Regions from separate parts of the Arthrobacter sp. 01T428 genome, predicted to be linked through region 3. Evidence: riboswitches for the same ligand, from Rfam matches in the RefSeq annotation. Region 3 holds a riboswitch; each other region holds the start of a gene.
The links. A riboswitch is a leader RNA that binds a small molecule or an ion and turns the genes downstream of it on or off. The one in region 3 is predicted to bind thiamine pyrophosphate.
Positions count from the first base shown of each region.

Region 1: another riboswitch for thiamine pyrophosphate. It lies ahead of thiO (glycine oxidase ThiO); the one in region 3 lies ahead of AC1DJB_RS21180 (bifunctional hydroxymethylpyrimidine kinase/phosphomethylpyrimidine kinase).
Region 2: another riboswitch for thiamine pyrophosphate. It lies ahead of AC1DJB_RS18285 (ECF transporter S component); the one in region 3 lies ahead of AC1DJB_RS21180 (bifunctional hydroxymethylpyrimidine kinase/phosphomethylpyrimidine kinase).

Region 1 is NZ_JBFTPW010000001.1:387,831-395,624, forward strand. Features, by position in the region: gene AC1DJB_RS01870 (DEAD/DEAH box helicase) at 1-1,320, opposite strand, end outside; gene AC1DJB_RS01875 (RNB domain-containing ribonuclease) at 1,609-3,129, opposite strand; gene thiE (thiamine phosphate synthase) at 3,167-3,856, opposite strand; TPP riboswitch at 3,883-4,002, shown strand; gene thiO (glycine oxidase ThiO) at 3,994-5,298, shown strand; gene thiS (sulfur carrier protein ThiS) at 5,295-5,531, shown strand; gene AC1DJB_RS01895 (thiazole synthase) at 5,535-6,341, shown strand; gene AC1DJB_RS01900 (4a-hydroxytetrahydrobiopterin dehydratase) at 6,404-6,736, shown strand; gene AC1DJB_RS01905 (hypothetical protein) at 6,768-7,070, opposite strand; gene AC1DJB_RS01910 (DUF3107 domain-containing protein) at 7,107-7,331, opposite strand; gene AC1DJB_RS01915 (TetR/AcrR family transcriptional regulator) at 7,382-7,794, opposite strand, start outside.
Region 2 is NZ_JBFTPW010000019.1:62,330-70,123, forward strand. Features, by position in the region: gene AC1DJB_RS18255 (Na+/H+ antiporter subunit D) at 1-694, shown strand, start outside; gene AC1DJB_RS18260 (Na+/H+ antiporter subunit E) at 691-1,257, shown strand; gene AC1DJB_RS18265 (MrpF/PhaF family protein) at 1,254-1,532, shown strand; gene mnhG (monovalent cation/H(+) antiporter subunit G) at 1,522-1,989, shown strand; gene AC1DJB_RS18275 (DUF4235 domain-containing protein) at 1,986-2,246, opposite strand; gene AC1DJB_RS18280 (NUDIX hydrolase) at 2,298-3,026, opposite strand; TPP riboswitch at 3,243-3,379, shown strand; gene AC1DJB_RS18285 (ECF transporter S component) at 3,454-4,083, shown strand; gene AC1DJB_RS18290 (ABC transporter ATP-binding protein) at 4,083-5,711, shown strand; gene AC1DJB_RS18295 (energy-coupling factor transporter transmembrane component T family protein) at 5,708-6,514, shown strand; gene AC1DJB_RS18300 (UDP-N-acetylglucosamine 1-carboxyvinyltransferase) at 6,724-7,794, shown strand, end outside.
Region 3 is NZ_JBFTPW010000027.1:42,020-49,813, reverse strand. Features, by position in the region: gene obgE (GTPase ObgE) at 1-113, opposite strand, end outside; gene rpmA (50S ribosomal protein L27) at 259-522, opposite strand; gene rplU (50S ribosomal protein L21) at 583-891, opposite strand; gene AC1DJB_RS21180 (bifunctional hydroxymethylpyrimidine kinase/phosphomethylpyrimidine kinase) at 1,312-2,832, opposite strand; TPP riboswitch at 2,824-2,920, opposite strand; gene AC1DJB_RS21175 (Rne/Rng family ribonuclease) at 3,065-6,208, opposite strand; gene AC1DJB_RS21170 (vitamin K epoxide reductase family protein) at 6,678-7,361, shown strand; gene ndk (nucleoside-diphosphate kinase) at 7,439-7,794, opposite strand, start outside.

The sequences.
Region 1 (7,794 bases), on a different contig from region 3:
CTGGTTGCGGGGCAGGCGGCCCTTGGTGCCTTCCGGAATATCCAGGTCGGCGAACAGGTGCGGGGACGAAGAATATGTCTCCACGGGCTCGGGAGAGCTCAGGCCCAGGGCTTTGTTGATGAGGGCCCAGCGGGGGACGTCGTCCCAATCGACGAACGTGACCGCGGTGCCCTTGTTGCCGGCACGGCCGGTGCGGCCAACGCGGTGCAAGTAGATCTTTTCGTCTTCGACACACTGGTAGTTGATGACGTGTGTGACGTCGTCCACGTCGATGCCACGGGCGGCGACGTCCGTGGCCACCAGGACGTCTACCTTGTTGTTGCGGAAGGCGCGCAGGGCCTGCTCGCGGGCACCCTGGCCGAGGTCGCCGTGGATGGCCGCGGCAGCGAAGCCGCGATCGACGAGTTCCTCGGCTACCTTGGCGGCGGTGCGCTTGGTCTTGGTGAAGATGATGGTCCGGCCGCGGCCGCGGGACTGCAGGATGCGGGCGACAACCTCGATCTTGTCCATGCTGTGGGCACGGTAGATGAGCTGGCGGATGTCGCGCTTGGTCAGGCCTTCGTCATTCGGGTCTGCGGCACGGATGTGCGTGGGCTGCGTCATGTAGCGGCGGGCCATGGCAATGACCGGTCCGGGCATGGTGGCCGAGAAGAGAAGCGTCTGGCGGACGGCGGGAGTGCCGGCAATCAAAGTCTCGACGTCCGGAAGGAAGCCGAGGTCAAGCATCTCGTCCGCTTCGTCGAGGATGACCATGCGAACGTTCTTGAGGTTCAGGTGCTTCTGCTTGTAGAGGTCGATCAAACGGCCGGGCGTGCCGACGACAACCTCGACGCCCTTCTGCAGGGCTTCGATCTGGGGCTCGTAAGCACGGCCGCCATAGATGGTGGCGATACGGGCGTTGCGCTTCCGGGATGCCGTCTGGAGGTCATTGGCCACCTGGACCGCGAGTTCGCGGGTCGGAACAATCACGAGAGCCTGGGGTGCACCCGGGACAGCGAGCTTGTCGTGACCGGCGTCGCCCGGTCCGACGACGCGCTGCAGCGCAGGAATGCCGAAGCCGAGGGTCTTTCCGGTACCGGTCTTGGCCTGGCCGATGATGTCGTGACCGCCCAAGGCCACCGGGAGGGTCATGGCCTGGATGGGGAAGGGATGGGTGATTCCGGCGTCGGCGAGGGACTCGACGATGTCGGCGCGGACGTTGTAGTCGGCGAAGGACTTTTCTGCGATCTCGTGGGGTGTTTCGTCCGAGGAAATGGTTTCCTCGGGTTCGATCGTTTCGGTTCCGTCTGTCAGAACTTCATGGGTGTGCAATTCACTCACAGTGGAGTTTTCCTTATTCATTTGGGCTGCGCTGCGTGCTCAACGGTTGTGGCAGGGCCGTTCCGGAGCACGGACGGGCGCAAGCAAATCCAGTGGAAGCCGATCGCGGGCTATCTAAATACTGGCACTGGGGACCAGCTGGTGTATCTCAAGATCGCGTAGGGGCGGGCTTGTTGATGTCAAAAAATTAACTGAATCAACGACCGGGCATCCATTACTACTCACACAGTCTAGCGTCTGGGCGCAATAAACCCCGGATCGCGGCCGCGGTCCTGTGAACTGATTGCGCTACTGGAGCAGTTCGAAGGTGATTTGGCGGGTGGCAATGTCCGCGTCAAGCAGTTTCACGCGGACCTTCGTACCGGACTCCATTTCGCCATCGCAACGAGCGGTGACCGCCGGCTCGGCGATCTGGACGATGCCGGAGGGGCCGTGGGAGTTGCCGTTCCCATTCCCATTCCCATTCCCGTTGTGGCCGTTGGTGCTGTTCCCGTTCCCGTTTCCGTTGTTCTTGGCAGGCTTCGATCCGGAAATCACCACGGCGTCGAATTCCTGTCCGACGTGGTTCACCAGGAGTGCGGCCTCCACCGTGTCCAAGGCGAGGCGCTCCATTTTGGCGGCAAGCTGGTCGGATGACGCCATGATCTCCGGCAGGCTCGGCAAAGCATCCCGGGCCCATGCAGGGATCTCCGTTCCGTTGCTCAGTGCTTCGCAGATGACCAGGACAAAACGATCGACCAGCCGGCGCAACGGCGCAGTGGTGTGGGCATATGGTGCGCCGATGGCTGACTGCATGACGCTGCCCGGTACTTCGCCGTCGAAAGGCGTGTAGCCGGCGCCCCGGAAAAGCAGCCCCGCGGAATGGAGAATGGCCAATTGCCGGGGGTCTTTGCCGTCGAGGGTCCGTAGGTACTCGCCGTAGCTGGTCCCCTCGGTCCAAGGCTTGCCGAGCGCCCCGGCCTGCCGTTTGAAATGGAGCAGCGAGCGCTCATCGGGAGCGGGCATGGTGCGCAGGATTCCAACCTTGCCGTCGAGCATCAGCTGGGCCGCCGCCATCCCGGTCATGAGCGAAATCTGGGCGTTCCAGTCCTCGACGGGCAGCGAGGGAGCTGCGACGATCCTGTACCCCCCGCCGTCGGGCAGTTGGACGATTTCTTGTTCAGGCATGTTCAGGCTCGCTCCGCCGCGGCGGCGTTCGAGTTCCACCCGTTTGAGCCCGACCTCCTTGAGCAACTGCAGGACGGGATCAGCTGTCCCGGAATCGATCGCGGACTGGACGCCCTTGTAGTTGAGCTTGGCGCGGCTGCGTACGCTTGCCCGGCGAACTGAGACGGTGCGGAACTCTGCTTCGGCATCGAGTTCGAAGTCCCACACGAACGCTCCGCAGTCCTGGCCCGCCAGCAGGCTTCCGGCGTGCTCGCTGATGATCTCGGGGTGCAGCGGTATGCGGCCGTCCGGCGCATAGTACGTCTGTCCCCGGTGGCGGGTCTCGGCGTCGAGCGCTCCTCCCGGTGGCACAAAGGAGGGCACATCGGAGATGGCGTAGAGAACCCTGTAACCATTCCCGGACCGCTCAATGAAGAGGGCCTGGTCGAGATCCGTGGAAGAGGCCGGGTCGATCGTGATGAACGGAACGCCCGTGAGGTCCTGTGCCGGCAACCTGTGTCCTGAAACCGCGGCCTCCGCGTCGCGCAGTGCTTCAGCGGGATAACCAGCGGGCAGCTCGAGTTCGGTCCGAAGCGCCGCCAGTGCTTCCGCGAGCTGGTTCGACGTTTCAGAGACGTTCGGGGCTATGCGCTGATGTGACACGAAAGTCAGGGTAACTCCAAAATCTCCCGGCGTCTCGCTAGGCCGCCGCTGCGTCCAGTGCGGCCAGGAGTGCCTGGGCTGCCGCCGTCGGATCCTCGGCCTCGGTGATGGCGCGGACCACAACAATGCGGCTGGCGCCGGCCCTCACTACGTCTTCCACGTTGCTGAGATCGATGCCGCCGATCGCAAACCAAGGAAGCACTACGCCGCCGACCGTCTCTTCGTCTGCCTGCTTCACCGCATTGGCAGCGTACTTCACCAGATCGAGCCCGACGGCGGAGCGTCCAGGCTTGGTGGGCGTGGCCCACACAGGCCCGACGCAGAAGTAGTCCAAGCCGCTGCGGCCAGGCGACGCGGCGATGGCTGCGTCAATCTGCTCCGGCGTGTGCGTGGAGAGGCCGATGATGGTGGGGTCGTGGAGCAGCTTCCGGGCCGAGCGCAGCGGAATGTCCTTTTGGCCGATGTGGAATACCGGCGCGCCCGACAGGGAAGCGACGTCGGCGCGGTCGTTGACTGCCCAGAGGCGCCCGTGACGGTGCGCCACGGATTGCAGGATCTCCAGGAGTTCCAGTTCCTCTGCCGCTTCGATGGTCTTGTCGCGCAGCTGGATGATGTCCACGCCGCCCTCGAATGCGGCATCGACAAACTGCTCAAAATCACCCTGTTGCTTGCGGGCGTCGGTGCAGAGGTAGAGGCGGGCGGTGGTGTGGACATCGTGCTGGGTCATGGAAACAGAGTAGTTCCTCTAAACTGGGCTGGTACCGCGGGAGCCGCGGCGGCAGTCACAATCGCCGCGCGGCTGAGAGGGCTTCAGCGCCGACCGCTTGACCTGATCCGGCTAGTACCGGCGTAGGGAAGGACTCCATGGACGAAGTAAACACCCAGCACGGGCCCCTGCACACAGACGTGGCGGTGATCGGGGGCGGCGTCATTGGCCTGGGCATTGCGTGGGAAGCCCGAAGGTCGGGCCGCTCGGTTGCCCTGATCGATCCCGCGCCGGCCATCGGCGCTACTTTCGCGGCGGCGGGGATGTTGGCACCCGTCAGTGAACTGCACTACCAGGAAGAGGACCTCCTGGAGCTCATGCTCGAATCGTCGGCGTTGTGGCCGGACTTCGAACACAATGTGACCGGCTCACGAACCCGACGCAGCACGGGTTACCGGACGACGCCGACCCTCGCCGTCGGTGCGGACGCAGCGGACCGCCGGGCGCTCGCCGATCTTCGGGACGTCCAGCTGGCCCATGGCCTGGTGGTGGAATCCGTGCCGTTGCGCGAAGCACGGGAGCGTGAGCCGCTCTTGAGCCCGCAGATTTCCTGTGCCTTCGACATCCCGGGCGACCACCAAGTGGATCCTCGCCGGCTTTCGGCCGCGATTCTAGGCGCGCTGGCGGAGCACCAGCCCGGCGATTCGAGCTGGATTCCGGGGGCCGAAGGCGGTTTCGCGGTCCGGGACACTGCGGCGGGCCTCCTGTGGGAGGACGGGCGCGCCGTCGGGGCCGTGCTCGGCTCAGGCATCGAAGTGCTTGCCACGGAAACGGTGGTAGCCAACGGACTCGATGCCGCCCGCGTGAAAGGACTGCCGGATGGATTGTCGCTCCCGTTGCGTCCCGTCTACGGCGACATACTGCGGCTGCGCGTCCCGGACCACCTGCAACCGCTGGTCACCGCCACGGTCCGGGGAATGGTGCGCGGAGTGCCCGTCTACATCGTTCCCCGCGATGACGGGACCGTGGTGATCGGCGCGACGCAACGTGAGGACGGATTGTCGTCGTCCGGGGGATCGGCCAACCCGGTGTCAGCCGGCGGCGTCTACCAATTGCTCCGCGACGCCCAGGTATTGGTTCCGGCCGTTGCCGAGCTGGAACTCCTTGAAGCAACTGCCCGGGCCCGTCCGGGCACCCCGGACAACGCACCGCTGCTGGGCCGCGTCGAAGGTCGGGAAGGAACCGTGCCCGGCCTCATCGTGGCCAGCGGCTTCTTCCGCCATGGCGTGCTCCTCACTCCGGCAGCGGCAAAAATCTGCGTTGGACTCATGGATGGCACCGCCGATCCCCGGTGGAACAAATTCCGCCCGGACCGCTTCTCCCGCCCGCTCTCAACAGCAAGGGCTTCCGCAGACGGCCCATCGGCCGATACCTTAAATCCCCTTCTGAAGGACCACGCATGAACATCAAATTGAACGGCGCAGACCACACGCTGAGCGACGACGCTTCCGTCACCACCCTCGTCAGCCACATCACCGGACGCGTTGTGGATTCCAGCGGCCAAGCGGCCGACGGACGCAAGATCGGCGTCGCCGTCGCACGCAATTCCGAAGTGGTGCCGCGCAGCCAGTGGGCTGCCACCGCGCTCGCAGACGGCGACGAACTCGAAATCGTTACCGCAGTACAGGGAGGCTGAACCATGACCACAGCAAGCACTCACGAAGCAGGCACCCGAACCGATGCCCTGGTGATCGACGGTGTTGAGTTCGGCTCGCGCCTTATCATGGGAACCGGCGGAGCTCCGAGCCTAGACGGCCTCGGGGCAGCCTTGCTGGCTTCCGGCACCGAACTCACTACCGTCGCCATGCGGCGGTACTCACCGACGGAAACCGGTTCGCTGTTCCAATTGCTCGTAGACCACGGCATCCGTGTCCTGCCCAACACCGCCGGCTGTTTTACCGCCAAGGATGCCGTCATGACAGCCGAGCTAGCCCGGGAGGCATTGGAAACGGATTGGGTGAAGCTCGAGGTCATCGCCGACGAACAGACGCTGCTGCCTGACGCCGTGGAGTTGGTGGATGCGACGGAGAAGCTGGTGGACCGCGGCTTCAAGGTCTTCGCCTACACCAACGACGACCCCGTACTTGCGCTTCGCCTGGAGAACCTCGGGGCAACTGCGGTGATGCCGTTGGGCGCGCCTATCGGCACCGGCCTGGGCATCCTGAATCCCCACAACATCGAGCTGATTGTGTCCCGCGCTTCGGTGCCGGTAGTGCTCGACGCCGGCATCGGCACCGCGTCCGACGCCGCACTGGCCATGGAGCTCGGCTGCGACGCCGTGCTGCTGGCCACCGCGGTGACCCGCGCGCAGAATCCGGTGCAGATGGGCGAGGCCTTCAAACACGCGGTCATCGCCGGTAGGCTGGCGAAGCAGGCGGGCCGCATCCCGCGCAGGGAACACGCCCTGGCCTCCTCGGCCATGGAAGGCCGGGCCGAGTTCCTCTAGCGGCCGACGCTGGCCGCTCCGGGGATTCCTGCGAAGATTCCGCGTCTGTGAAGGAGCCCCGAATGGCCGGCAAGGACGACATTCTTTCCAGGTCCACTATTGACGACGCCCTGGCGGAGCTGCCGGACTGGCGGTATCGCCAGGGCGCCCTCGTCACCGCCTACAAGTGCCCGACGTCGGCTGCCGCACTCGAGTTGATTGCCGCCGTCGGGCGCATTGCCGAACAGCAGAACCACCACCCGGACCTGGACTGGCGCTACAACCGGGTGTTCATCCTCTACACGTCCCACGATGCCGGGAGCGAGGTAACGCAGCGCGACGTCCGGGCGGCTAAGAGCGTCAGCGAAGCGGCCGCGGAAGCCGGGGCAGTTGCCAAACCGGAAGCCACGCCATGAGCCGGATCTGCAGATAGAGCCGCAGCGCTGGTTAGAGCCTCAGCGCCGCGGTCAGCTGGGCGGTGTCGTGCCGCTTCCGATGGCGGCCCAGGAAGTAGGACGCCACGGCGGCCGCCACGGTCCCCAGAATGATGGGCAGGACCCACGGGATCCACGTCACGCCAGGCTGGTAGCCAAAGCCAAGTTGGATGAAGATCACCCAACTCAGCATGGCGACGGCGACCGAAACGCCGGCGGGCAGGGTGATTCCGTACGTTCCACGGTGTTTGTCAGTTCCCCAGACAATGAAGCCTGAAGCGATGGTGGCTAGCGCCACGATGACAAGTGAGAGCATGCGGACTCCTGGCTCGCTGGTGTTCTTGCCTGTTGCTTAGAGGGCGCCGAAGCCGACCCGGCGTACTTCCTCGGCGCCGATCTCCACGTATCCGAGGACATTGCCGGGAACGATGACCTGGCGGCCCTTTTCGTCGGTCAGGCGCAGGTCCGTGCCGTTGGCAATGGCCTCGCTCACGATCTTGGCAACAGCCTCGGCGTCGAGAGCGGACTCAAGCGCGATCTCACGGCCAACATTCTGAATGCCGATCTTTACTTCCACAGCGGGGCCTCCCAGCCAATCAAAAAAATACTCAGTCCTCTATTTGTAGTCTAGGACTCTTTCGGGAAGCGACTGATTCCGCGCCAAGCTAAACGGTAGATCAGGTCGCTGGCGACATCGAGGTCCAAATCGCCGTCGGTTTCGAGCCAATACCGCGCGCTGACCTGCGCCATTCCCGCCAGGCCCCGGCCCAGCAGCTGGGCCTCCAGCGGGGGCAGCTTGGTGTCTTCGGCGATGACCTTGGCGACGGCGTCGGCGAAGGTGCGGTTGAAAGTCTCCAGCCGGGAGCTGACGTCCGGGTCATTGATGAGATCGGATTCGAAGACGAGCCGGTGGGCTTGGTCATCGCCCGCGATGAAACGGTAGTAGGCGCGCATGACGGCCTGGACGCGCTCCTTGTTGTCCGACGTCGAATTCAGCGCCGTGAGCATCTGGTCCGTGAGCGTGGCCAGGTGGCTGTCGA
Region 2 (7,794 bases), on a different contig from region 3:
CAAACGATTACTCTCCTTCACCTTGGTCAGCCACATCGGCTACATGGTGTTCGGGCTTGCCATGTCTTCCGTAGCCGGGCTTGCTGCCGCCGTCTTCTATGTGGCCCACCACATCACTGTCCAAACGAGCCTGTTCCTGGTGACCGGCTTGATCGAGCGCCGCGGTGGGAGCTCGTCGGTGGATAGGCTGGGTGGGCTCGCAAAGCTGTCTCCACTCCTCGCGCTCTTGTTCTTCATTCCGGCCATGAACCTCGCGGGAATCCCGCCCTTCTCCGGGTTCCTGGGGAAGCTCGGACTCCTGCAGGCAGGCATCGCCCTCGGGACACCACTGGCCATTACCTTGGTGGTGGGCGGGGTGGTCACGAGCCTCTTGACCTTGCTGGCCATTGCCCGCGTCTGGAACCGCGCATTCTGGCGGAAGCCCGAGGACGCTGACTACCCGGCCGCCGTCCTCAAGGACACTGCCGCCGTCGGCCTGCTTCCGAGGACCATGGTGGGGCCAACCGCCGCGCTGGTGGTCTTTGGCGTGGCGCTGACAGTCTTCGCAGGTCCGCTGTTCCAATTGGCCGGAAACTCCGCGGAACAGATGCTGGACCGTACGGCGTATATCCATTCCGTGCTCGGCGAGAATGCCAAAGTCCCGGGCATCGCTGCGCCGGGTGCGTCGACCCCACTGCAGGGGGTTGGCAAGTGAGCCGCAAGCGGATTTCGTTCCGCACCGAGTTGCCCCTGCTGGTCTGGCTGGTGGTCGTGTGGGGTGCGCTCTGGCGGGACTTCAGCCCCGGCAACCTGGTATTCGGTGCGCTGATCGCCGTGGTGGTAGCCAGGGTCTTCTACTTGCCTCCAGTGGAGCTCAGCGGACGATTCAACGTGCTGCGCGCCATTCCTTTCGCCGTCGTGTTCCTTGGCAAAGTGGTGGCCGCGAGCTTCCAGGTCATGTACCTCGCGGTCTTCCGCGGGCCCTTGGTAACCAACGCCGTCGTCGCTGTTCCCCTCCGCAGCCATTCCGACCTCATGGTGACCGCAACAGGGCACGTGATTTCGCTGATTCCGGGTTCCTTGGTGGTGGAGGTGGACCGCTCGACGTCCACGCTCTATATCCATGGGCTCAATGTCCGCAACGATGTGGACACCGCCAAGCTGCGCAAGGAAGTCCAGGACACGGAGGCCTCGCTGATCCGGATCATGGGTACCCAGGCGGAAATGGACGCACTCCAGGCCGAAGGCTGGCCTGCAACGAGGGGAGCTCGCTCGTGAAAGACATCGTGCTGATCGTCACGGCGGTGGTCCTTAGCCTCGCCGCCGCCGGCGCGATCTACAGGATCGCCGTCGGGCCGTCCCTGCTGGACCGGGTGCTCGCCTCGGACGTGCTGCTCGCCATACTGGGTGCTGCATTGGCCATCGACATGGCCGTCAACAGGCACCTCAACAACCTCGTGCTGCTCGTCGCGCTGACGCTGATCGGTTTCATCGGATCGGTGACGGTGGCGCGCTTCGTGGCCGACCGGAGAGGACAGGTCAATGACTCCTGACGCCACCGGAGCGGACGCCGTCATCGATGCCGTCACCGCGGTGCTGCTGATTGTCGGTGCGGTGATGTCATTGGGCGCGGCGATCGGCCTGCTGCGCTTCCCGGACCTGATGAGCCGCATGCACGCAGCTACCAAGCCGCAAGTGCTCGGGCTGTTCCTCGTCTTGGCAGCCATCGGGCTGCAGATGCGCGAATGGTGGGTGTGGCCGATCCTGGCCGTCGCTTGGATCTTCCAACTGCTGACGGTGCCGGTGTCCGCACACATGGTGGGCCGCGCAGGCTACCGGACCAAGCACCTGCACCCCGAGTTGCTGAGCATCGACGAACTCGAGGCCGTGGTGCTGCGGGCCGCCGGTCAACGGGCAGCGGAGAAAGCCCAAGCCGACCCGACAACTCCCCACACCGGGAACGGCGGGAGCCCAGGCCCTCAAGGCGCCAACGGCGGGCCGTCAGCCTAGACGATGTCCTGTGTCTTCGAGAAACGCGAGATGGCGCGCTGGGTACTGCGGCTTGCGAAAACCTGGATGACGGCGCTGACAGTCGCCGAAATCAGGGCGAAGGTCAGTGCAGAGCGCAGGCTTGCCTCCATATCATCGTGACCCTTGGGAGGTTTCTTGCCGGTGGACTTTTCCCACAGCGCATTGACGAGCTTGGTGCCGACAAAGCCAGCGCCGATGCTCACGCCGGTGCCGAGCAGTTTGATGAGGAGGTTCATTCCGGGACTCCTTGCGGGTGGAAACAGGACCGTCCCCAGCCTAACCCCACTTCAGGGCAGTTCCGGAGCAACGGATGGAGCTTGGCGCCTCTGCCGGAAGAACTCCTCCAAGGCCCCGGGCTTTGGACGGACAGGCACGATGTCACGGTCCTCGGCCAGTATCGCTTCCACTGTGCCGAGGGCGACGAGCTCATCCAGCAGCGCAAGCGTGGGCGGCATGAGCTTGAGTGTTCCGGCGACTTCGGCGTCCAGGATTCCGCGGACGGGTGTCCACAAGGACGACGACGCTTCCGTGGTCTGGTGCCTTGGCTCGGCACCGGAAACCGGGCAGGCAAGGTAGAAGTACGTGTCGAAGCGCTTGGGCTGGTCCTGCGGAGTGACCCAGTTGGCCCACGGGCGGAGGGTGGCGGCGTCAAGCTTCAGCCCGGCCTCTTCGAACACCTCACGCTGCGCGGCCGCCAGCACCCGGCCGGCGTTGAACCTGGCGGAGGCAGGTTCGACGGCGATGCTGCTCCGGTGCCATGCGGCGGCGTGCTGCTCGACGACGTCGTCCGCGAAGTCCCAGCCGGAGCTGTCCATCTGGTCCACCCGGCCCCCGGGGAAGACCACCATGCCCGCGGCGAAATCCATCGTGGAAACCCGGTGCTGGACGAACACCTCCAAAGCCTGCGCCGCACCTTGAGAGCCCCCGGGAACCGCGGCATCCCGGACCAGGATCACGCTTGCGGCGAGCCTCGGTTCCGCCACCGTGGTGCTGTTCGCTTCGCCATTGCCTGCCAAGACCGCTCCTTTGCCCGCTCTGCCGCGTCACATTCTGCTGGATCATTGTCCCAGTTTCTGCGGCCGCCCGCGCCATTCCGGGCCGGCCTGCGCTCACCCGGCGAGTGATCCAGCAGAATCCGTCGTCTCCGCGTGTTTGTGACCGTTCCGCGGACGCCAACACAGCGCCCGCAACCCCGCCAAGGTGTAAACTGAACCACGCCCAAAAGGGTGGATTGATAACGACAGGGGAGCGCCGCCGTCGGGCACGCAGCAATGCGGCACGGAGGACGGGCGCTGAGAGTGCGGACAGCCGCAGACCCTCGAACCTGATCCGGCTAGTACCGGCGCAAGGGAGTCGAGTTCTCATAGTGTCCGGACCGGCGCGGCGGAAGCCGCTCGCAGGCAACCGGGAACACTTTCCCCTCCTGTTCCTCAGGAGGACAAAATGACTGGTATTTCTGCAAGGCCGGGCCTCACCAAGCCTGGTTACAACTGGCGCGTCGTGGACATCGTCGTGGCGGCACTCATCTCGATCGCCGGTGGCGTGATCTTCTGGGCATGGGACCAGATGGCTTTGGTTGCAACACCTATGTCCGCCGGCTACCCGCCCCTGAGCGGCCTGATCGCCGGCGGCTGGATGATTCCGGCAGTCTTGGGCATGCTCATCGTCCGCAAGCCCGGTGCGGCAATTTTCTGCGAAACAGTGGCCGCCACGAGTGAGCTCATCATGGGTTCCCAGTACGGCACCACGGTGCTGATCTCGGGCCTGCTCCAGGGCCTCGGTGCGGAACTCATTTTCCTGGCCTTCATGTACAAGAAGTTCAACCTGCCGGTGTCCCTGCTGGCCGGTGCCGGTGCGGGCCTGTTCTGCGGCCTGAACGACTCCTTCCTGCCGTGGGGCTGGAACATCGCCTACGAACCGGTCGACAAGCTCGCGTACATCGTGTTCTGCACGATCTCCGGGGCCGTCATTGCCGGTGCCCTGTCCTGGATCGCTACCCGCGGCCTGGCCAGGACCGGTGTCCTGAGCGCGTTCGCGTCACGCAAGGCCGCCTCGGAGCCCGTCTTTTCCTGATGCCCAGTCCTGACTCCGGCACCTCTGCCGTGGTGCGACCCGCCGCCATTTCCGCGCAGGGCTGGGGCTGGCGGCACGCCGGCCGCACCACGCAGGCCATCCACGCCCTGGACCTGGACATCCGTCCTGGCGAGCGCGTCCTGCTGCTTGGCCCCTCGGGCGCAGGCAAGTCGACGTTCCTCCATGCCCTGGCGGGCGTGCTGGGCGAGGAAGGCGACGACGCCGACGAGACCGGCTCGTTGCTGGTTGACGGCGTTTCCCCGAAGGCCCAGCGGGGCCGTGCCGGACTCATGCAACAGGACCCCGAAACCCAGGTGGTGCTTTCCCGCCTGGGCGACGACGTCGCGTTCGGCGCCGAGAACCTTTGCGTGCCGCGGGACGAGATTTGGAAGCGGGTCCATGAAGCGCTCGACGACGTCGGGCTGCTGCGGAGGGCCGGTGGCAGTGCCAGCGGCAACTTTTCGCTCGACCACCCGACGTCGGCCCTCTCGGGCGGGCAGAAACAGCGCCTTGCGCTCGCCGGCATACTGGCGATGCGTCCCGGCCTGATCCTCCTGGACGAGCCGACCGCCAACCTTGACCCGGCCGGCGTCTTGGAAGTGCGCGATGCCGTGGGCCGCTGCCTGGACAAGACCGGCGCCACCTTGGTGGTGGTGGAACACCGGGTATCGGTCTGGAAAGACCTCGTGGACCGGATTGTGGTGCTTCAGCCGGGCAGTTCCTCCTCGGGAGGTTCGACGCCGGCGGTGCTTCTGGACGGTGACCCGAACACGGTTCTGGCGCAAGCAAGGGACATGCTCACTGCTGCGGGCGTCTGGGTGCCTGGTTACGTGCCGGCCACCCGCCCACGTTCGGGAACAGGCGCCGGACCGGCGGCCGACTCCGGGGCGGGGAGCTCCCGGAATGGGGGCGAGTTGCTGCTCGCCACCCAGGAGCTTGCGGTGTCCCGCGAACGGACACGGCGCCGGGGGTTCAAAACGATCGCCCCGCGTCCTGTGCAGTCCGGACTCGACGCCGAAGTGTTTGCCGGGCGGGCACTGACCATCACCGGTCCCAATGGCGCCGGAAAATCGACCTTCGCTTTGACCCTCGCGGGGCTGTTGGCGCCGATATCCGGGGCGGTGACTGCCGCCGTCGGGCTCAGCGACGGCGCGGGCCCCGACCCGTTCAAGTGGAAGGCCCAGCAGCTGATCTCCCGCATCGGGACTGTGTTCCAAGAGCCCGAGCACCAGTTCGTCACCGGCCGCGTCCTCGATGAGCTCATGTTCGGCCCCAAGCATCTTGGCCATGGCGAGGAACGGGTGGACGAGTTGCTGGAACGGCTGCGCTTGGGGCATCTCGTGGACGCCAATCCGTACACGCTCTCCGGGGGCGAAAAACGGCGGCTATCCGTGGCGACGGTGCTCGCCGCGCACCCCCGCGTCCTGGTGCTGGACGAACCCACTTTCGGCCAGGACGCGAACACGTGGGCTGAGCTTGCGTCGTTCCTGTCCGAACTGCTCGACGCCGGCACCTCCGTGGTTTCCGTGACCCACGACCAGGAATTCAGCTCCGTCCTGGGCGGCGCCGAGATGCGGCTCGAGCCTGCATTCCAAGGCGGCGCCCGGCAGGAAGCAGGTGCGGCATGAGGGACGCCCTGACCCTGCGCGGCAACAACGCCCTCCTGACACGCGCCAATCCGCTGGCCAAGTTCGTGTCGGTCTTCCTGATCACCCTGGTGTTGGCGTTGTCCATCGACTTGGTGTCAGCCTCGACCGCGCTCCTCGGCGAATTGGCGTTGTTCCCCCTCGCGGGGCTCACCGTGCGCTTGCTCTGGCAGCGCGGCTGGCCCTTGATTATCGCGGCCGCGCTCGGAGGTTGGAGCACCGCGATCCTGTCGGCGGACAGCGGAAGGATACTGCTCGACGTCGGAATCTGGTCCATTAGCGAAGGCTCGCTTCAGCTTGGACTCGGCTTCATGCTGCGGGGTCTTGCCATAGCGCTGCCTGCCATTCTCCTGATGAGTTGCACCGATCCCACCGATCTCGCCGATGCCCTGGCGCAAAAGGCGAAACTGCCGCACCGTTTTGTCTTGGGTACCCTGGCGGCCCTGCGGCTCGTGGGACTCATGGCGGAGGAGTGGCAGACCATCGGCATGGCACGGCGCGCGCGGGGTGTCGGCTCGCACGGAAGTCCGCCGCAACGGTTCAAGGCCATGCTTGGCCAAAGCTTTGGTCTGCTGGTCCAAGCGATCCGACGGGCGTCCCGCTTGGCGGTGACCATGGAGGCGCGCGGCTTCGGCGGCGGACGGCGGACCTGGGCGCGCGAATCCACCTACAGCCGCCTGGACGTCTGGGTTCTGGGCGGCGGGCTGGTCATCGCTGCCGCGGCCGTGCTCGCGGCCCAATGGGCAGGGACCTGGCACTTCGTCTGGCTGAAGCAGCCCAACTGACTCGCAGTTGTTGTCGTTTAGACGTCCCAAAACGACAACAACTGCGACTCAGTTGGGTATTTGCGGGCGGACCGCCATCCGGCAGCCCCGGGCACGCGACGGCGGCCGTTGCGACTTACTTATCGCACGAGGCGACTAGCGCTTGGCTGAATCAGCGGGTTGCGTCGCAGAATCTCCAATTCTTAGACCATCTGTGATATTTATTGATCATGACGCAACCGACTGCCGAACATGTAGGTCTCCTCCTTCGCGACGCCCGCGGCGAAAAGGGCTGGACACAGGGACAGCTCGCCTCGGAACTGGGCACCAGCCAAAGCGCCATTGCCCGCATGGAACAAGGCAAGCAGAACCTTAGCCTCCGCATGATCGAGCGCCTCGAGTCGATCTTCGGGCGAACCATCGTCAAGGTCGGCAAAAGGCAGATGACCCACCTGCGCGTGGAGGGCGGACGTACGCTCTCCGGCTCGGTGGACGTCAACAGCAGTAAGAATGCCGGCGTCGCACTGCTTTGCGCGAGCCTCATCAACCGCGGCACCACCACCTTGCGACGGCTCGCCCGGATCGAAGAAGTCAACCGGATTGTCGAGGTATTGACCTCCATCGGCGTCGAATGCACCTGGCTGAACGGCAACGATCTGCGCATCCGCCGCCCGGAAACGCTGGACCTCGCCTCCATGGACGTGGAAGCCGCACGCCGCACCCGCAGCGTCATCATGCTGCTCGGCCCGCTCCTCGATGAGGCTGCCTCGTACCAGCTGCCCTACGCCGGCGGTTGCGATCTCGGGACCCGGACCGTGGAACCGCACATGCAGGCGTTGCGGCAGTTCGGACTCTCGGTGGAGGCCAAGTCGGGCTTCTATTCCGTGCAGGCGCCGCCGGCCGACGGCGAGCACCGCACCTTCGTGCTCACGGAGCGCGGTGACACCGTAACGGAGAACGCCATCATGGCCGCCGCACACCGCAGCGGTACCACGGTGATCCGCAATGCCAGCCCCAATTACATGGTGCAGGACCTTTGCTTCTACCTGCAGGGGCTCGGCGTGGTCATCGACGGCATCGGGACAACCACCCTGAAGATCACTGGGCGCCCGGCGATCGACGTCGACATTGAGTACTTCCCGTCCGAAGACCCGATTGAAGCCATGAGCTTGATCACCGCGGGCATCGTGACCAACTCGGAAGTCACCATCTGCAGGGTCCCCATCGAGTTCATGGAGATTGAACTTGCCACGCTCGAGCAGATGGGCCAACAGCTCGACATCTCCGGCGAGTACTTTGCG
Region 3 (7,794 bases):
CCGCCGTCGGGTCCACCGAGGGGCTTGAACTTCTCGCGCTTAACAGAAACACAGCCGTGGCCGCCTGTTCCGCCGGATACGTGAAGTACTACCCGGTCTACGAAGGTCGCCACGTGTTTCTCCTCTATGTGGAAATTACTGCTTGAAGTGCGTGTTGCGCCGCTGTTGCGCGGCCGCCCGCCCTAGTAAATTCTAGTGCGGTTAAAAAGACAGATGGAGCGGGCCATACGGCCCGCTCCACCCGTTCAGAACGTGTTATTACTCTGCAGCTGCAGCAGCAACGATGTTCACTACGCGACGGCCACGGCGAGTACCGAACTCAACCGCGCCTGCCTGCAGGGCGAACAGGGTGTCGTCGCCACCGCGGCCGACACCGGCGCCCGGGTGGAAGTGGGTGCCGCGCTGGCGGACGATGATCTCGCCTGCGGAAACGACCTGGCCACCGAAGCGCTTTACGCCGAGGTACTGGGCGTTGGAGTCACGACCGTTGCGAGTGGAGCTCGCGCCTTTTTTATGTGCCATTTGAAATGCCTGCCTTTAAATTCTGGGGAATCTGTTGAAAACCTGAACAGCAACCAGTGGTTACTTGATACCGGTGATCTTGATCTTGGTCAGTTCTTGACGGTGACCCTGGCGCTTCTTGTAGCCGGTCTTGTTCTTGAACTTCTGGATGACGATCTTCGGACCACGGAGGTCTTCGAGGATCTCAGCCGTAACCTTGACCTTGGCCAGATCCGCAGCTGCGGAGGTGACCTTGTCACCGTCCACCAGGAGCAGTGCGGGCAGCTCAAGGGTGCTGCCGGCTCCACCGGGGACGCGGTTCAGGGTTACGTAGTCTCCAACGGAAACCTTTTCTTGGCGGCCGCCTGCGCGGACAATCGCGTACACCACTTGGGCACTCACTTCTCTCGACGTTTATTACTAAATTTGCGTGCGGAACCCCGATCCAAAAACGGGCCTGGTTCACGCTGTGCCTCAACGCCGTGGACTCCGGTACGGAATCCATGAGTCATCCCTCGAATAGTTCTAAATGAAAGGTCAGTTCCAAATGAACGGTTTCTAGGGGCATAACCCAAGTGTTGGCGTAAGCACCGAAGATCTAGATTACGCTAGTTTCGCCTTCGGCTGCAAATGAGGCCAGGTCCGGAGGCTGCCACGTGATGGCTGCCACAGACTGGCTATGCCGCCATCCGGTACCGTGCCCGTCCACCTTACCCTGCCGGCCGCGAAAAGCTCGGATCCTCACGCCGACACGCTGCAACGCCTGCGGGGGCAAGCCGCGTTCCGGTGCCTCCTCCCCGGAAGACCGGCTCAGCCGTGCAACCTTGGAGCATCGAAGAACGCCGTTTCATAGCGGCAGGATTGGGCAAACGCCTCCATCATCGCTGTGCACTCCGCGGGCGACGCAACCTGCGCGGCGGCATCCGTGATGTCGATCGCCTTGCGGGTGGCCTCCGCGAACGCCTCTTCCGCGTAGGTGCGCAGCCAATCCGCATAGGGGTGCTCGTCCGATACTCCGGCCTCGACAAACCCATGGTGGAGCCGCTGTCCCACCTCGGCGTACAACCAGTAGCAAGGCAACACGGCAGCAACCAGCACCGCATAGCTTCCCGACGCCGATGCCGCCAGCAAGTGGTCCACGTAGGCCTTGGTGACCGGGCCCAGCTCTCCGCTCACCTGGCGTCCACTGAGCCAATTCCGGTGCAGCTCGGATTCGACTTCAAGGCACATCTGCGAGCCGCGGGCCCAGAACAGCTGTTCGGTTTCACTCGGAGCGAGGGCGCTTGCCCGTGCCAGGACCCTGGAATAGCCGTTGAGATAGATGGCATCCTGGGACAGGTAGTAGCTGAACTGCGCTTCGCTGAGACCACCGGATTGCAAGTGCTGGATGAAGTCCAAGCCATAAATGGCTGCCAGTTCCGTTTGGGCGGCGTCCCACATCCGGACGGCGAAGTCCCCCGGTTGAAGGGCCTGCTGGAGCGCGTGGAAATGATGGATCGGCCCGTTGCCCTTCCCTACTTCCAGCACCTCGGACCGGGTCAGCGCCTCCTGGAGCCAGGGCTTGACGACACGCAAAGCAGACTCCCAATCGCCGAGCCGCGCCTTGGCCGTCGCCATCGCCGACGACAGGGAACATCCCGTCCCATGGCTATTGCGGGTCTCCACCCGTTGGCCGGCGAATTCCACCACGTCCTGGCTCAGGACTCCCCCGGTATTGACCAGGGCATCGGGGCAGCCGGCTCCCTGCAGATGGCCCCCCTTCACCAGGACGGTGTTTCCGCAGCTAGCGGCCAGGCGCTTGCCTTGCTCCAACGCCGATGCCCAATCAGTGGCAACAGGCTCGCCAAGCAGCATGGCCAATTCCGGAAGGTTGGGGGTCACCAGGTCTGCGAGGGGCAGCAGTTCCCGCAGTGCGGTTTCAGCGGACTCCGCGAGGAGCCTGTCGCCACTGGTCGCGATCATCACTGGATCCAGGACGACGACGGCGGGGCGCGCCTCGCCGAGCCAGCGGCGGACTTCGTGGATGACCGCCGCGTCCCCGAGCATGCCGATCTTGACGGCATCAACCGTGATGTCGTCGCTAATGGCGTCCAATTGCTGGCGCAGGAACTCCACGGGAGGCACATGGACGCCAGTGACGCCCTGTGTGTTTTGTACAGTGAGCGCCGTGATGACGGCCATGCCGTAGCCGCCATTGGCCGCAATGCTCTTCAGGTCTGCCTGGATCCCAGCACCACCTGAGGGGTCCGAGCCGGCGATGCTGAGGACCCTGGGGATGGGGCGCTGGATGGCCTTGAGCGGGTAGACAGATGATTGCGCCGAAACAGTCATGCGAGACATCCCTTCGCCGGTGCTAACCGGACAGGTTCAACGGGTCTGGTCTCAGCCGGCTCGGTGCGCGGCACCCCGTGTCAGTCCCCTAGCTTAACCCTGATCACGCCTCGCCCGCTGAAATCGCCCATTGCAACCGGACTGCCAGGGTCGGCGGATTGGCCCACAACGCCGAAACCCCGGCGGTTTCCACAGGAGCGGAAACGGCCGGGGCTTAGGCACGGTACTGCGTTCAGAGTTCGGACTTCGGCACACCGACGCCGAGGATGATCGGTTCCGCTGCCGCCGTCGGCTTCGTCGGGGCGGCGTCTGCTGCCTTGGCCTCGTGCGCGGCCCCACCGGAAGCAGCCGCGGCAACCTCGTGGTGCTCCACGTTGGTGGCGTTGGCGGCACCCTGGGCCCGGCTGGCGCTACGGTTGCGTCGGCCTCGGCGTCCACGCGAACCCGAGTCCGGGGATTCACCGCTTGCAACGGCTGCGGGGGCCCCTGCGGGGGTTTCTTTGGCTGACGTTGACGTCGTGGCGGTGTCCGGAGCTTCTCCGAGCCCTGCGAATGCCTGTGCCAATAGGTCCAGGCTCATGGCAGGTGTGCCACTTGCAGGCTCCTCTTCGTGGTGGACGAAAGGCAACGCAACTTCCTCGCCGCCGAATCGCAGCACAGGCTTCGAACGTTCCTCGCCACTCGAAGCAGCGGCCGGAGCCTGGACCGGGGCCGCTGGTGCCTGGACCGGGGTTACTTCCGCTGCGTGCCCGTCGGCGAGCAATTCCGCCGCGTGGTGGAGCTCGTCGTCGTGCAGGTGGGCAGCGTGGGCTGCAGCCGCGATGGTGGCAAGGGCTGCGCGGGTGGCTGCCTGACGGTTCGGGTCGGTGGATTCCACAGTGTGGACCGGCACCGAAGGGGTGACGGGCAGTTCAGTGGTCCCCGGCCCCGTGCCGCGGCCGCGGCGACGCTTGCGCTGCTCGGGGCGGACGGCTGGCTGTGACTCCGTGCGCGGGTGGTGGTGTTCAGCTGCCACCACGTTGGCCCGACGGTGCTCCACGGGCTCGTCGTGCGTGACGATTCCGCGCCCTGCGCACGTCTCGCACTGCTCGCCGAAGACCTCCAGCAGGCCGGTGCCCATGCGCTTGCGGGTCATCTGGACCAATCCAAGCGAGGTCACCTCGGCGACCTGGTGCTTTGTACGGTCCCGGCCGAGGCACTCGACCAGGCGGCGCAACACGAGATCGCGGTTGGATTCCAGGACCATGTCGATGAAGTCGATGACGATGATTCCACCGATGTCGCGCAAGCGGAGCTGGCGGACCACTTCCTCGGCAGCCTCAAGGTTGTTCTTGGTGACGGTCTCCTCGAGGTTGCCGCCGCTGCCGGTGAACTTCCCGGTGTTGACGTCGACAACCGTCATGGCCTCCGTGCGGTCGATCACGAGCGAACCACCGGAGGGCAGGAAGACCTTGCGCTCCAAGGCCTTGTGGATCTGTTCGTCCACGCGCCATGCCGAGAAAATGTCCTGATCCGAGGTCCACTTCTCGAGGCGTCCCACCAGGTCCGGCGCCACGTACGTGACGTAGGCCTCGATGGTGTCCCAGGCTTCATCGCCGGAGACGATGAGCTTGGAGAAGTCCTCGTTGAAGACGTCACGGACAACCTTGATGGTGAGGTCCGGTTCGCCGTACAGCAGTTCCGGAGCCAGGATCTTGGTGGACGTGGACTGGCTTTCGATGCCTTCCCACTGGGCCCGCAAGCGGTTGATATCGTGTGTCAGCTCTTCCTCGGAAGCACCCTCGGCGGCGGTACGGACAATAACGCCCGCGTTCTCCGGGAGGCGGTCCTTGAGGATTTTCTTCAGGCGGTTGCGCTCGACGTCGGGCAGCTTGCGGGAAATTCCCGTCATTGACCCGCCCGGTACGTACACAAGGTAGCGGCCGGGAAGTGAAATCTGGCTCGTCAGGCGTGCGCCCTTGTGGCCCACCGGGTCCTTGGTGACCTGGACCAGCACGGAGTCGCCTGACTTCAGGGCGTTCTCGATGCGGCGCGGTTTGCCTTCCAGGGTGACGGCATCCCAGTTGACTTCACCGGCGTACAGTACGGCGTTGCGGCCGCGTCCGATGTCTACGAACGCGGCTTCCATCGACGGCAGCACGTTCTGGACCTTGCCCAGGTAGACGTTGCCGATGAGGGAATCCTGCTGTGTCTTGGACACGAAGTGCTCCGCGAGCACGCCGTCTTCGAGGACACCGATCTGGATCCTGTCGTCGCGCTGGCGAACGATCATCTGGCGGTCGACGGACTCACGGCGGGCCAGGAATTCGGCTTCGGTGATGACCTGGCGGCGGCGGCCGGTCTCGCGGGATTCGCGGCGGCGCTGCTTCTTTGCTTCAAGGCGGGTGGAGCCCTTGACGCTCGTGACTCGGTCGGAGCCGCTGGTGGACTCAACGTGCGCGCGGGGAGCGCGGACGCGGGTCACCGTGTTGGGGGGATCGTCGTCTCCGCCGCCCGTCAGTTCCAGGTCCTGATCGCCGCGACGACGGCGCCGGCGACGGCGGGAGGTCACGCCTTCTTCGAGGGCCTCCTCGGTACCGGCTTCTGCCTCGTCCTCGGATTCCGCAGAGGTTTCTTCTCCCGCGTCATCACGCTCGGTGCCCCGGCGTCCGCGACGGCCACGGCTGCGACGCCGACGGCGGCTGCCGGCTTCGTCCAGTTCGTTCTCCTCGGAACCTTCCTCAGCTTCGGCCCGCGGTTCCTCGTCGACGACGGCCGGACGGACAACGGCGCTCAAGTCAGGTGCCTGGAAGATCATGGACGTGACGGAGGCAGGTTCCAGGAACAGCGACGCGATCGGACTTGCGGCTTCGGCGTCGACGGCCGGCTCCCCGGTGGTTTCCTCGGGCGCGGGCTCCGCGGCCGGCGGCTCCACAGTGGTTTCCCCGGGCGACGCAACGTCGGCAGCCGGTGTTTCAACCGGGGCTTCTTCGGCAACGGGCTCGGCGCTCTTTGCCCTCGTCGTACGACGCCGGCGGACCGGTTTTTCGGGGGCGGCTTCGGCCTCTGGTGCTATTTCAGGTACGACGGCGGCAGCAGCCTCCGGTGCCTCGCCACCTTCCGTGGACGCTTCTTCAGCGAAACCCGGCAGCGGCTCGGAGGTTTCGACCTTCTTTCGAGCCCTGGTGCGCCGGACGGGAGCCTTGGGCGTTTCCGTGTCGCTCGCTTCGGCGACAGGCTCGGCGGCGGTTGCGGCAGCTCCGGCGTCGGGGGCTTCATCCGCGGCGACCGTCTTCGGTGCAGCCTTGCGGCGGGTGCGGGTGACCTTTTTGGGTGCTTCGGTGGTCTCGGTGGACGCCGCATCTTCGGCGGCGGCTACAACTTGCTCATTATCCATATGTGGCAACACTCCTGCCCTTGCGCAACCGCCACATCCGGTGCCCAGAGGGGCAATATTGTCAAAACCCGCAGGCGTTGACAGAAGTCAGTAGTAGTCTTTCCGGTTCGCACCAGCATGGGGGTGCGGCATCCACGGAAAGCCGGCTTCGCTCCAAACCCGTTGTTCTAATGCCACAACCAGGTGCCGTCCATGGTCACTGCGGCCCTGCCGGGGATCATTGGATCCTGGGCATGCCCTGCAAATGATTGGCGGTCTTGGGAACAAGATACCGGACCGGATTCCGCATGTGGATCGGCTTCCGGCCATGTTCATTCTCTCACACGCCCGCACTCCCGGCAGGAAGCATGCCCTGAAAGCTTCCGTGCCGCCGCCTTTGCTGGACGCGTCCTCCAGCCTCCGCGGCTAGAATCCTCCCAAGAGCAGTCCCCGGTCCTGCGCCGGGCCATCCAGAAAAGGACAGCCAACCATGCCGAGCCCCGCCAGCCCGAACCTGGCCAATAACGATGCCCGCTCCCTCAGGCAGGAGGGAACCGGCAAGCACACCGACGACGCAGCCATGCCGCGCATGGTCCGCGACCGCCCCTTTGCCTGGCTCTTGCTCGCCACCGGCGCGATCGCGTGGCTTGCGTCCGGCGCACTCGTGCTGGAAAAGCTGCAGGTTCTCATGGACCCCAACCACATAACGGCCTGCGACCTCAATCCGTGGGTGTCCTGTGGCAGCGTCATGAAAACACCGCAGAGTTCGGTTTTCGGTTTCCCCAACATGTTCATCGGGATTGTCGCCTTCGCCGTGATCATCACCACCGCCATGGCGATCTTTGCCGGGGCCAAGTTCGCCCGCTGGTATTGGATCGGACTGCAGACGGGCGTCACACTGGGGTTCATCTTCATCGTCTGGCTCTGGTCCCAGGCCCTGTATGTCATCCATATCCTGTGCCCGTTCTGCATGGTGGTGTGGGCCTGCATGATCCCGCTCTTCGTCTTCGTGACCATCAGGAACGTGGCGCACGGAGTCATTCCAGCGCCCGCAGGCCTGGCCAAGATCCTGAGCGAATCCGGTTGGATCATTTCCGCGCTGCTCTACGTTGGCGTGATCGCCAGTATCTTCTTTGCCTTCATCAACGTCTTCATCGGCACGTCGGGTTACTAAGCACCAAGCCGTCAACAGCGGAAGGGGCCCATGTTCGCGTGAACATGGACCCCTTCCGCTTTTGGTGTGTCTGAAAACTACGCGCCGAACCAGATCTTGATCTCGCGCTCGGCGGAATCCACCGAATCGGAACCGTGCACCAGGTTCTGCTGCACAGCCAGGCCCCAGTCACGGCCGAAGTCACCGCGGATGGTGCCGGGCGCCGCCGTCGTCGGGTCCGTGGTTCCAGCAAGGGAACGGAAGCCTTCGATCACGCGGTGGCCCTCGAAGATGGCAGCGACAACCGGGCCGCTGAGCATGAACTCGACCAGCGGCTCGTAGAACGGCTTGCCCAGGTGCTCTTCGTAGTGCTGCTCAAGGAGATCGCGGGTTGCGTTGACCTTCTTCAATTCGACCAAGGAGTATCCCTTGGACTCGATGCGGGCGAGGATGC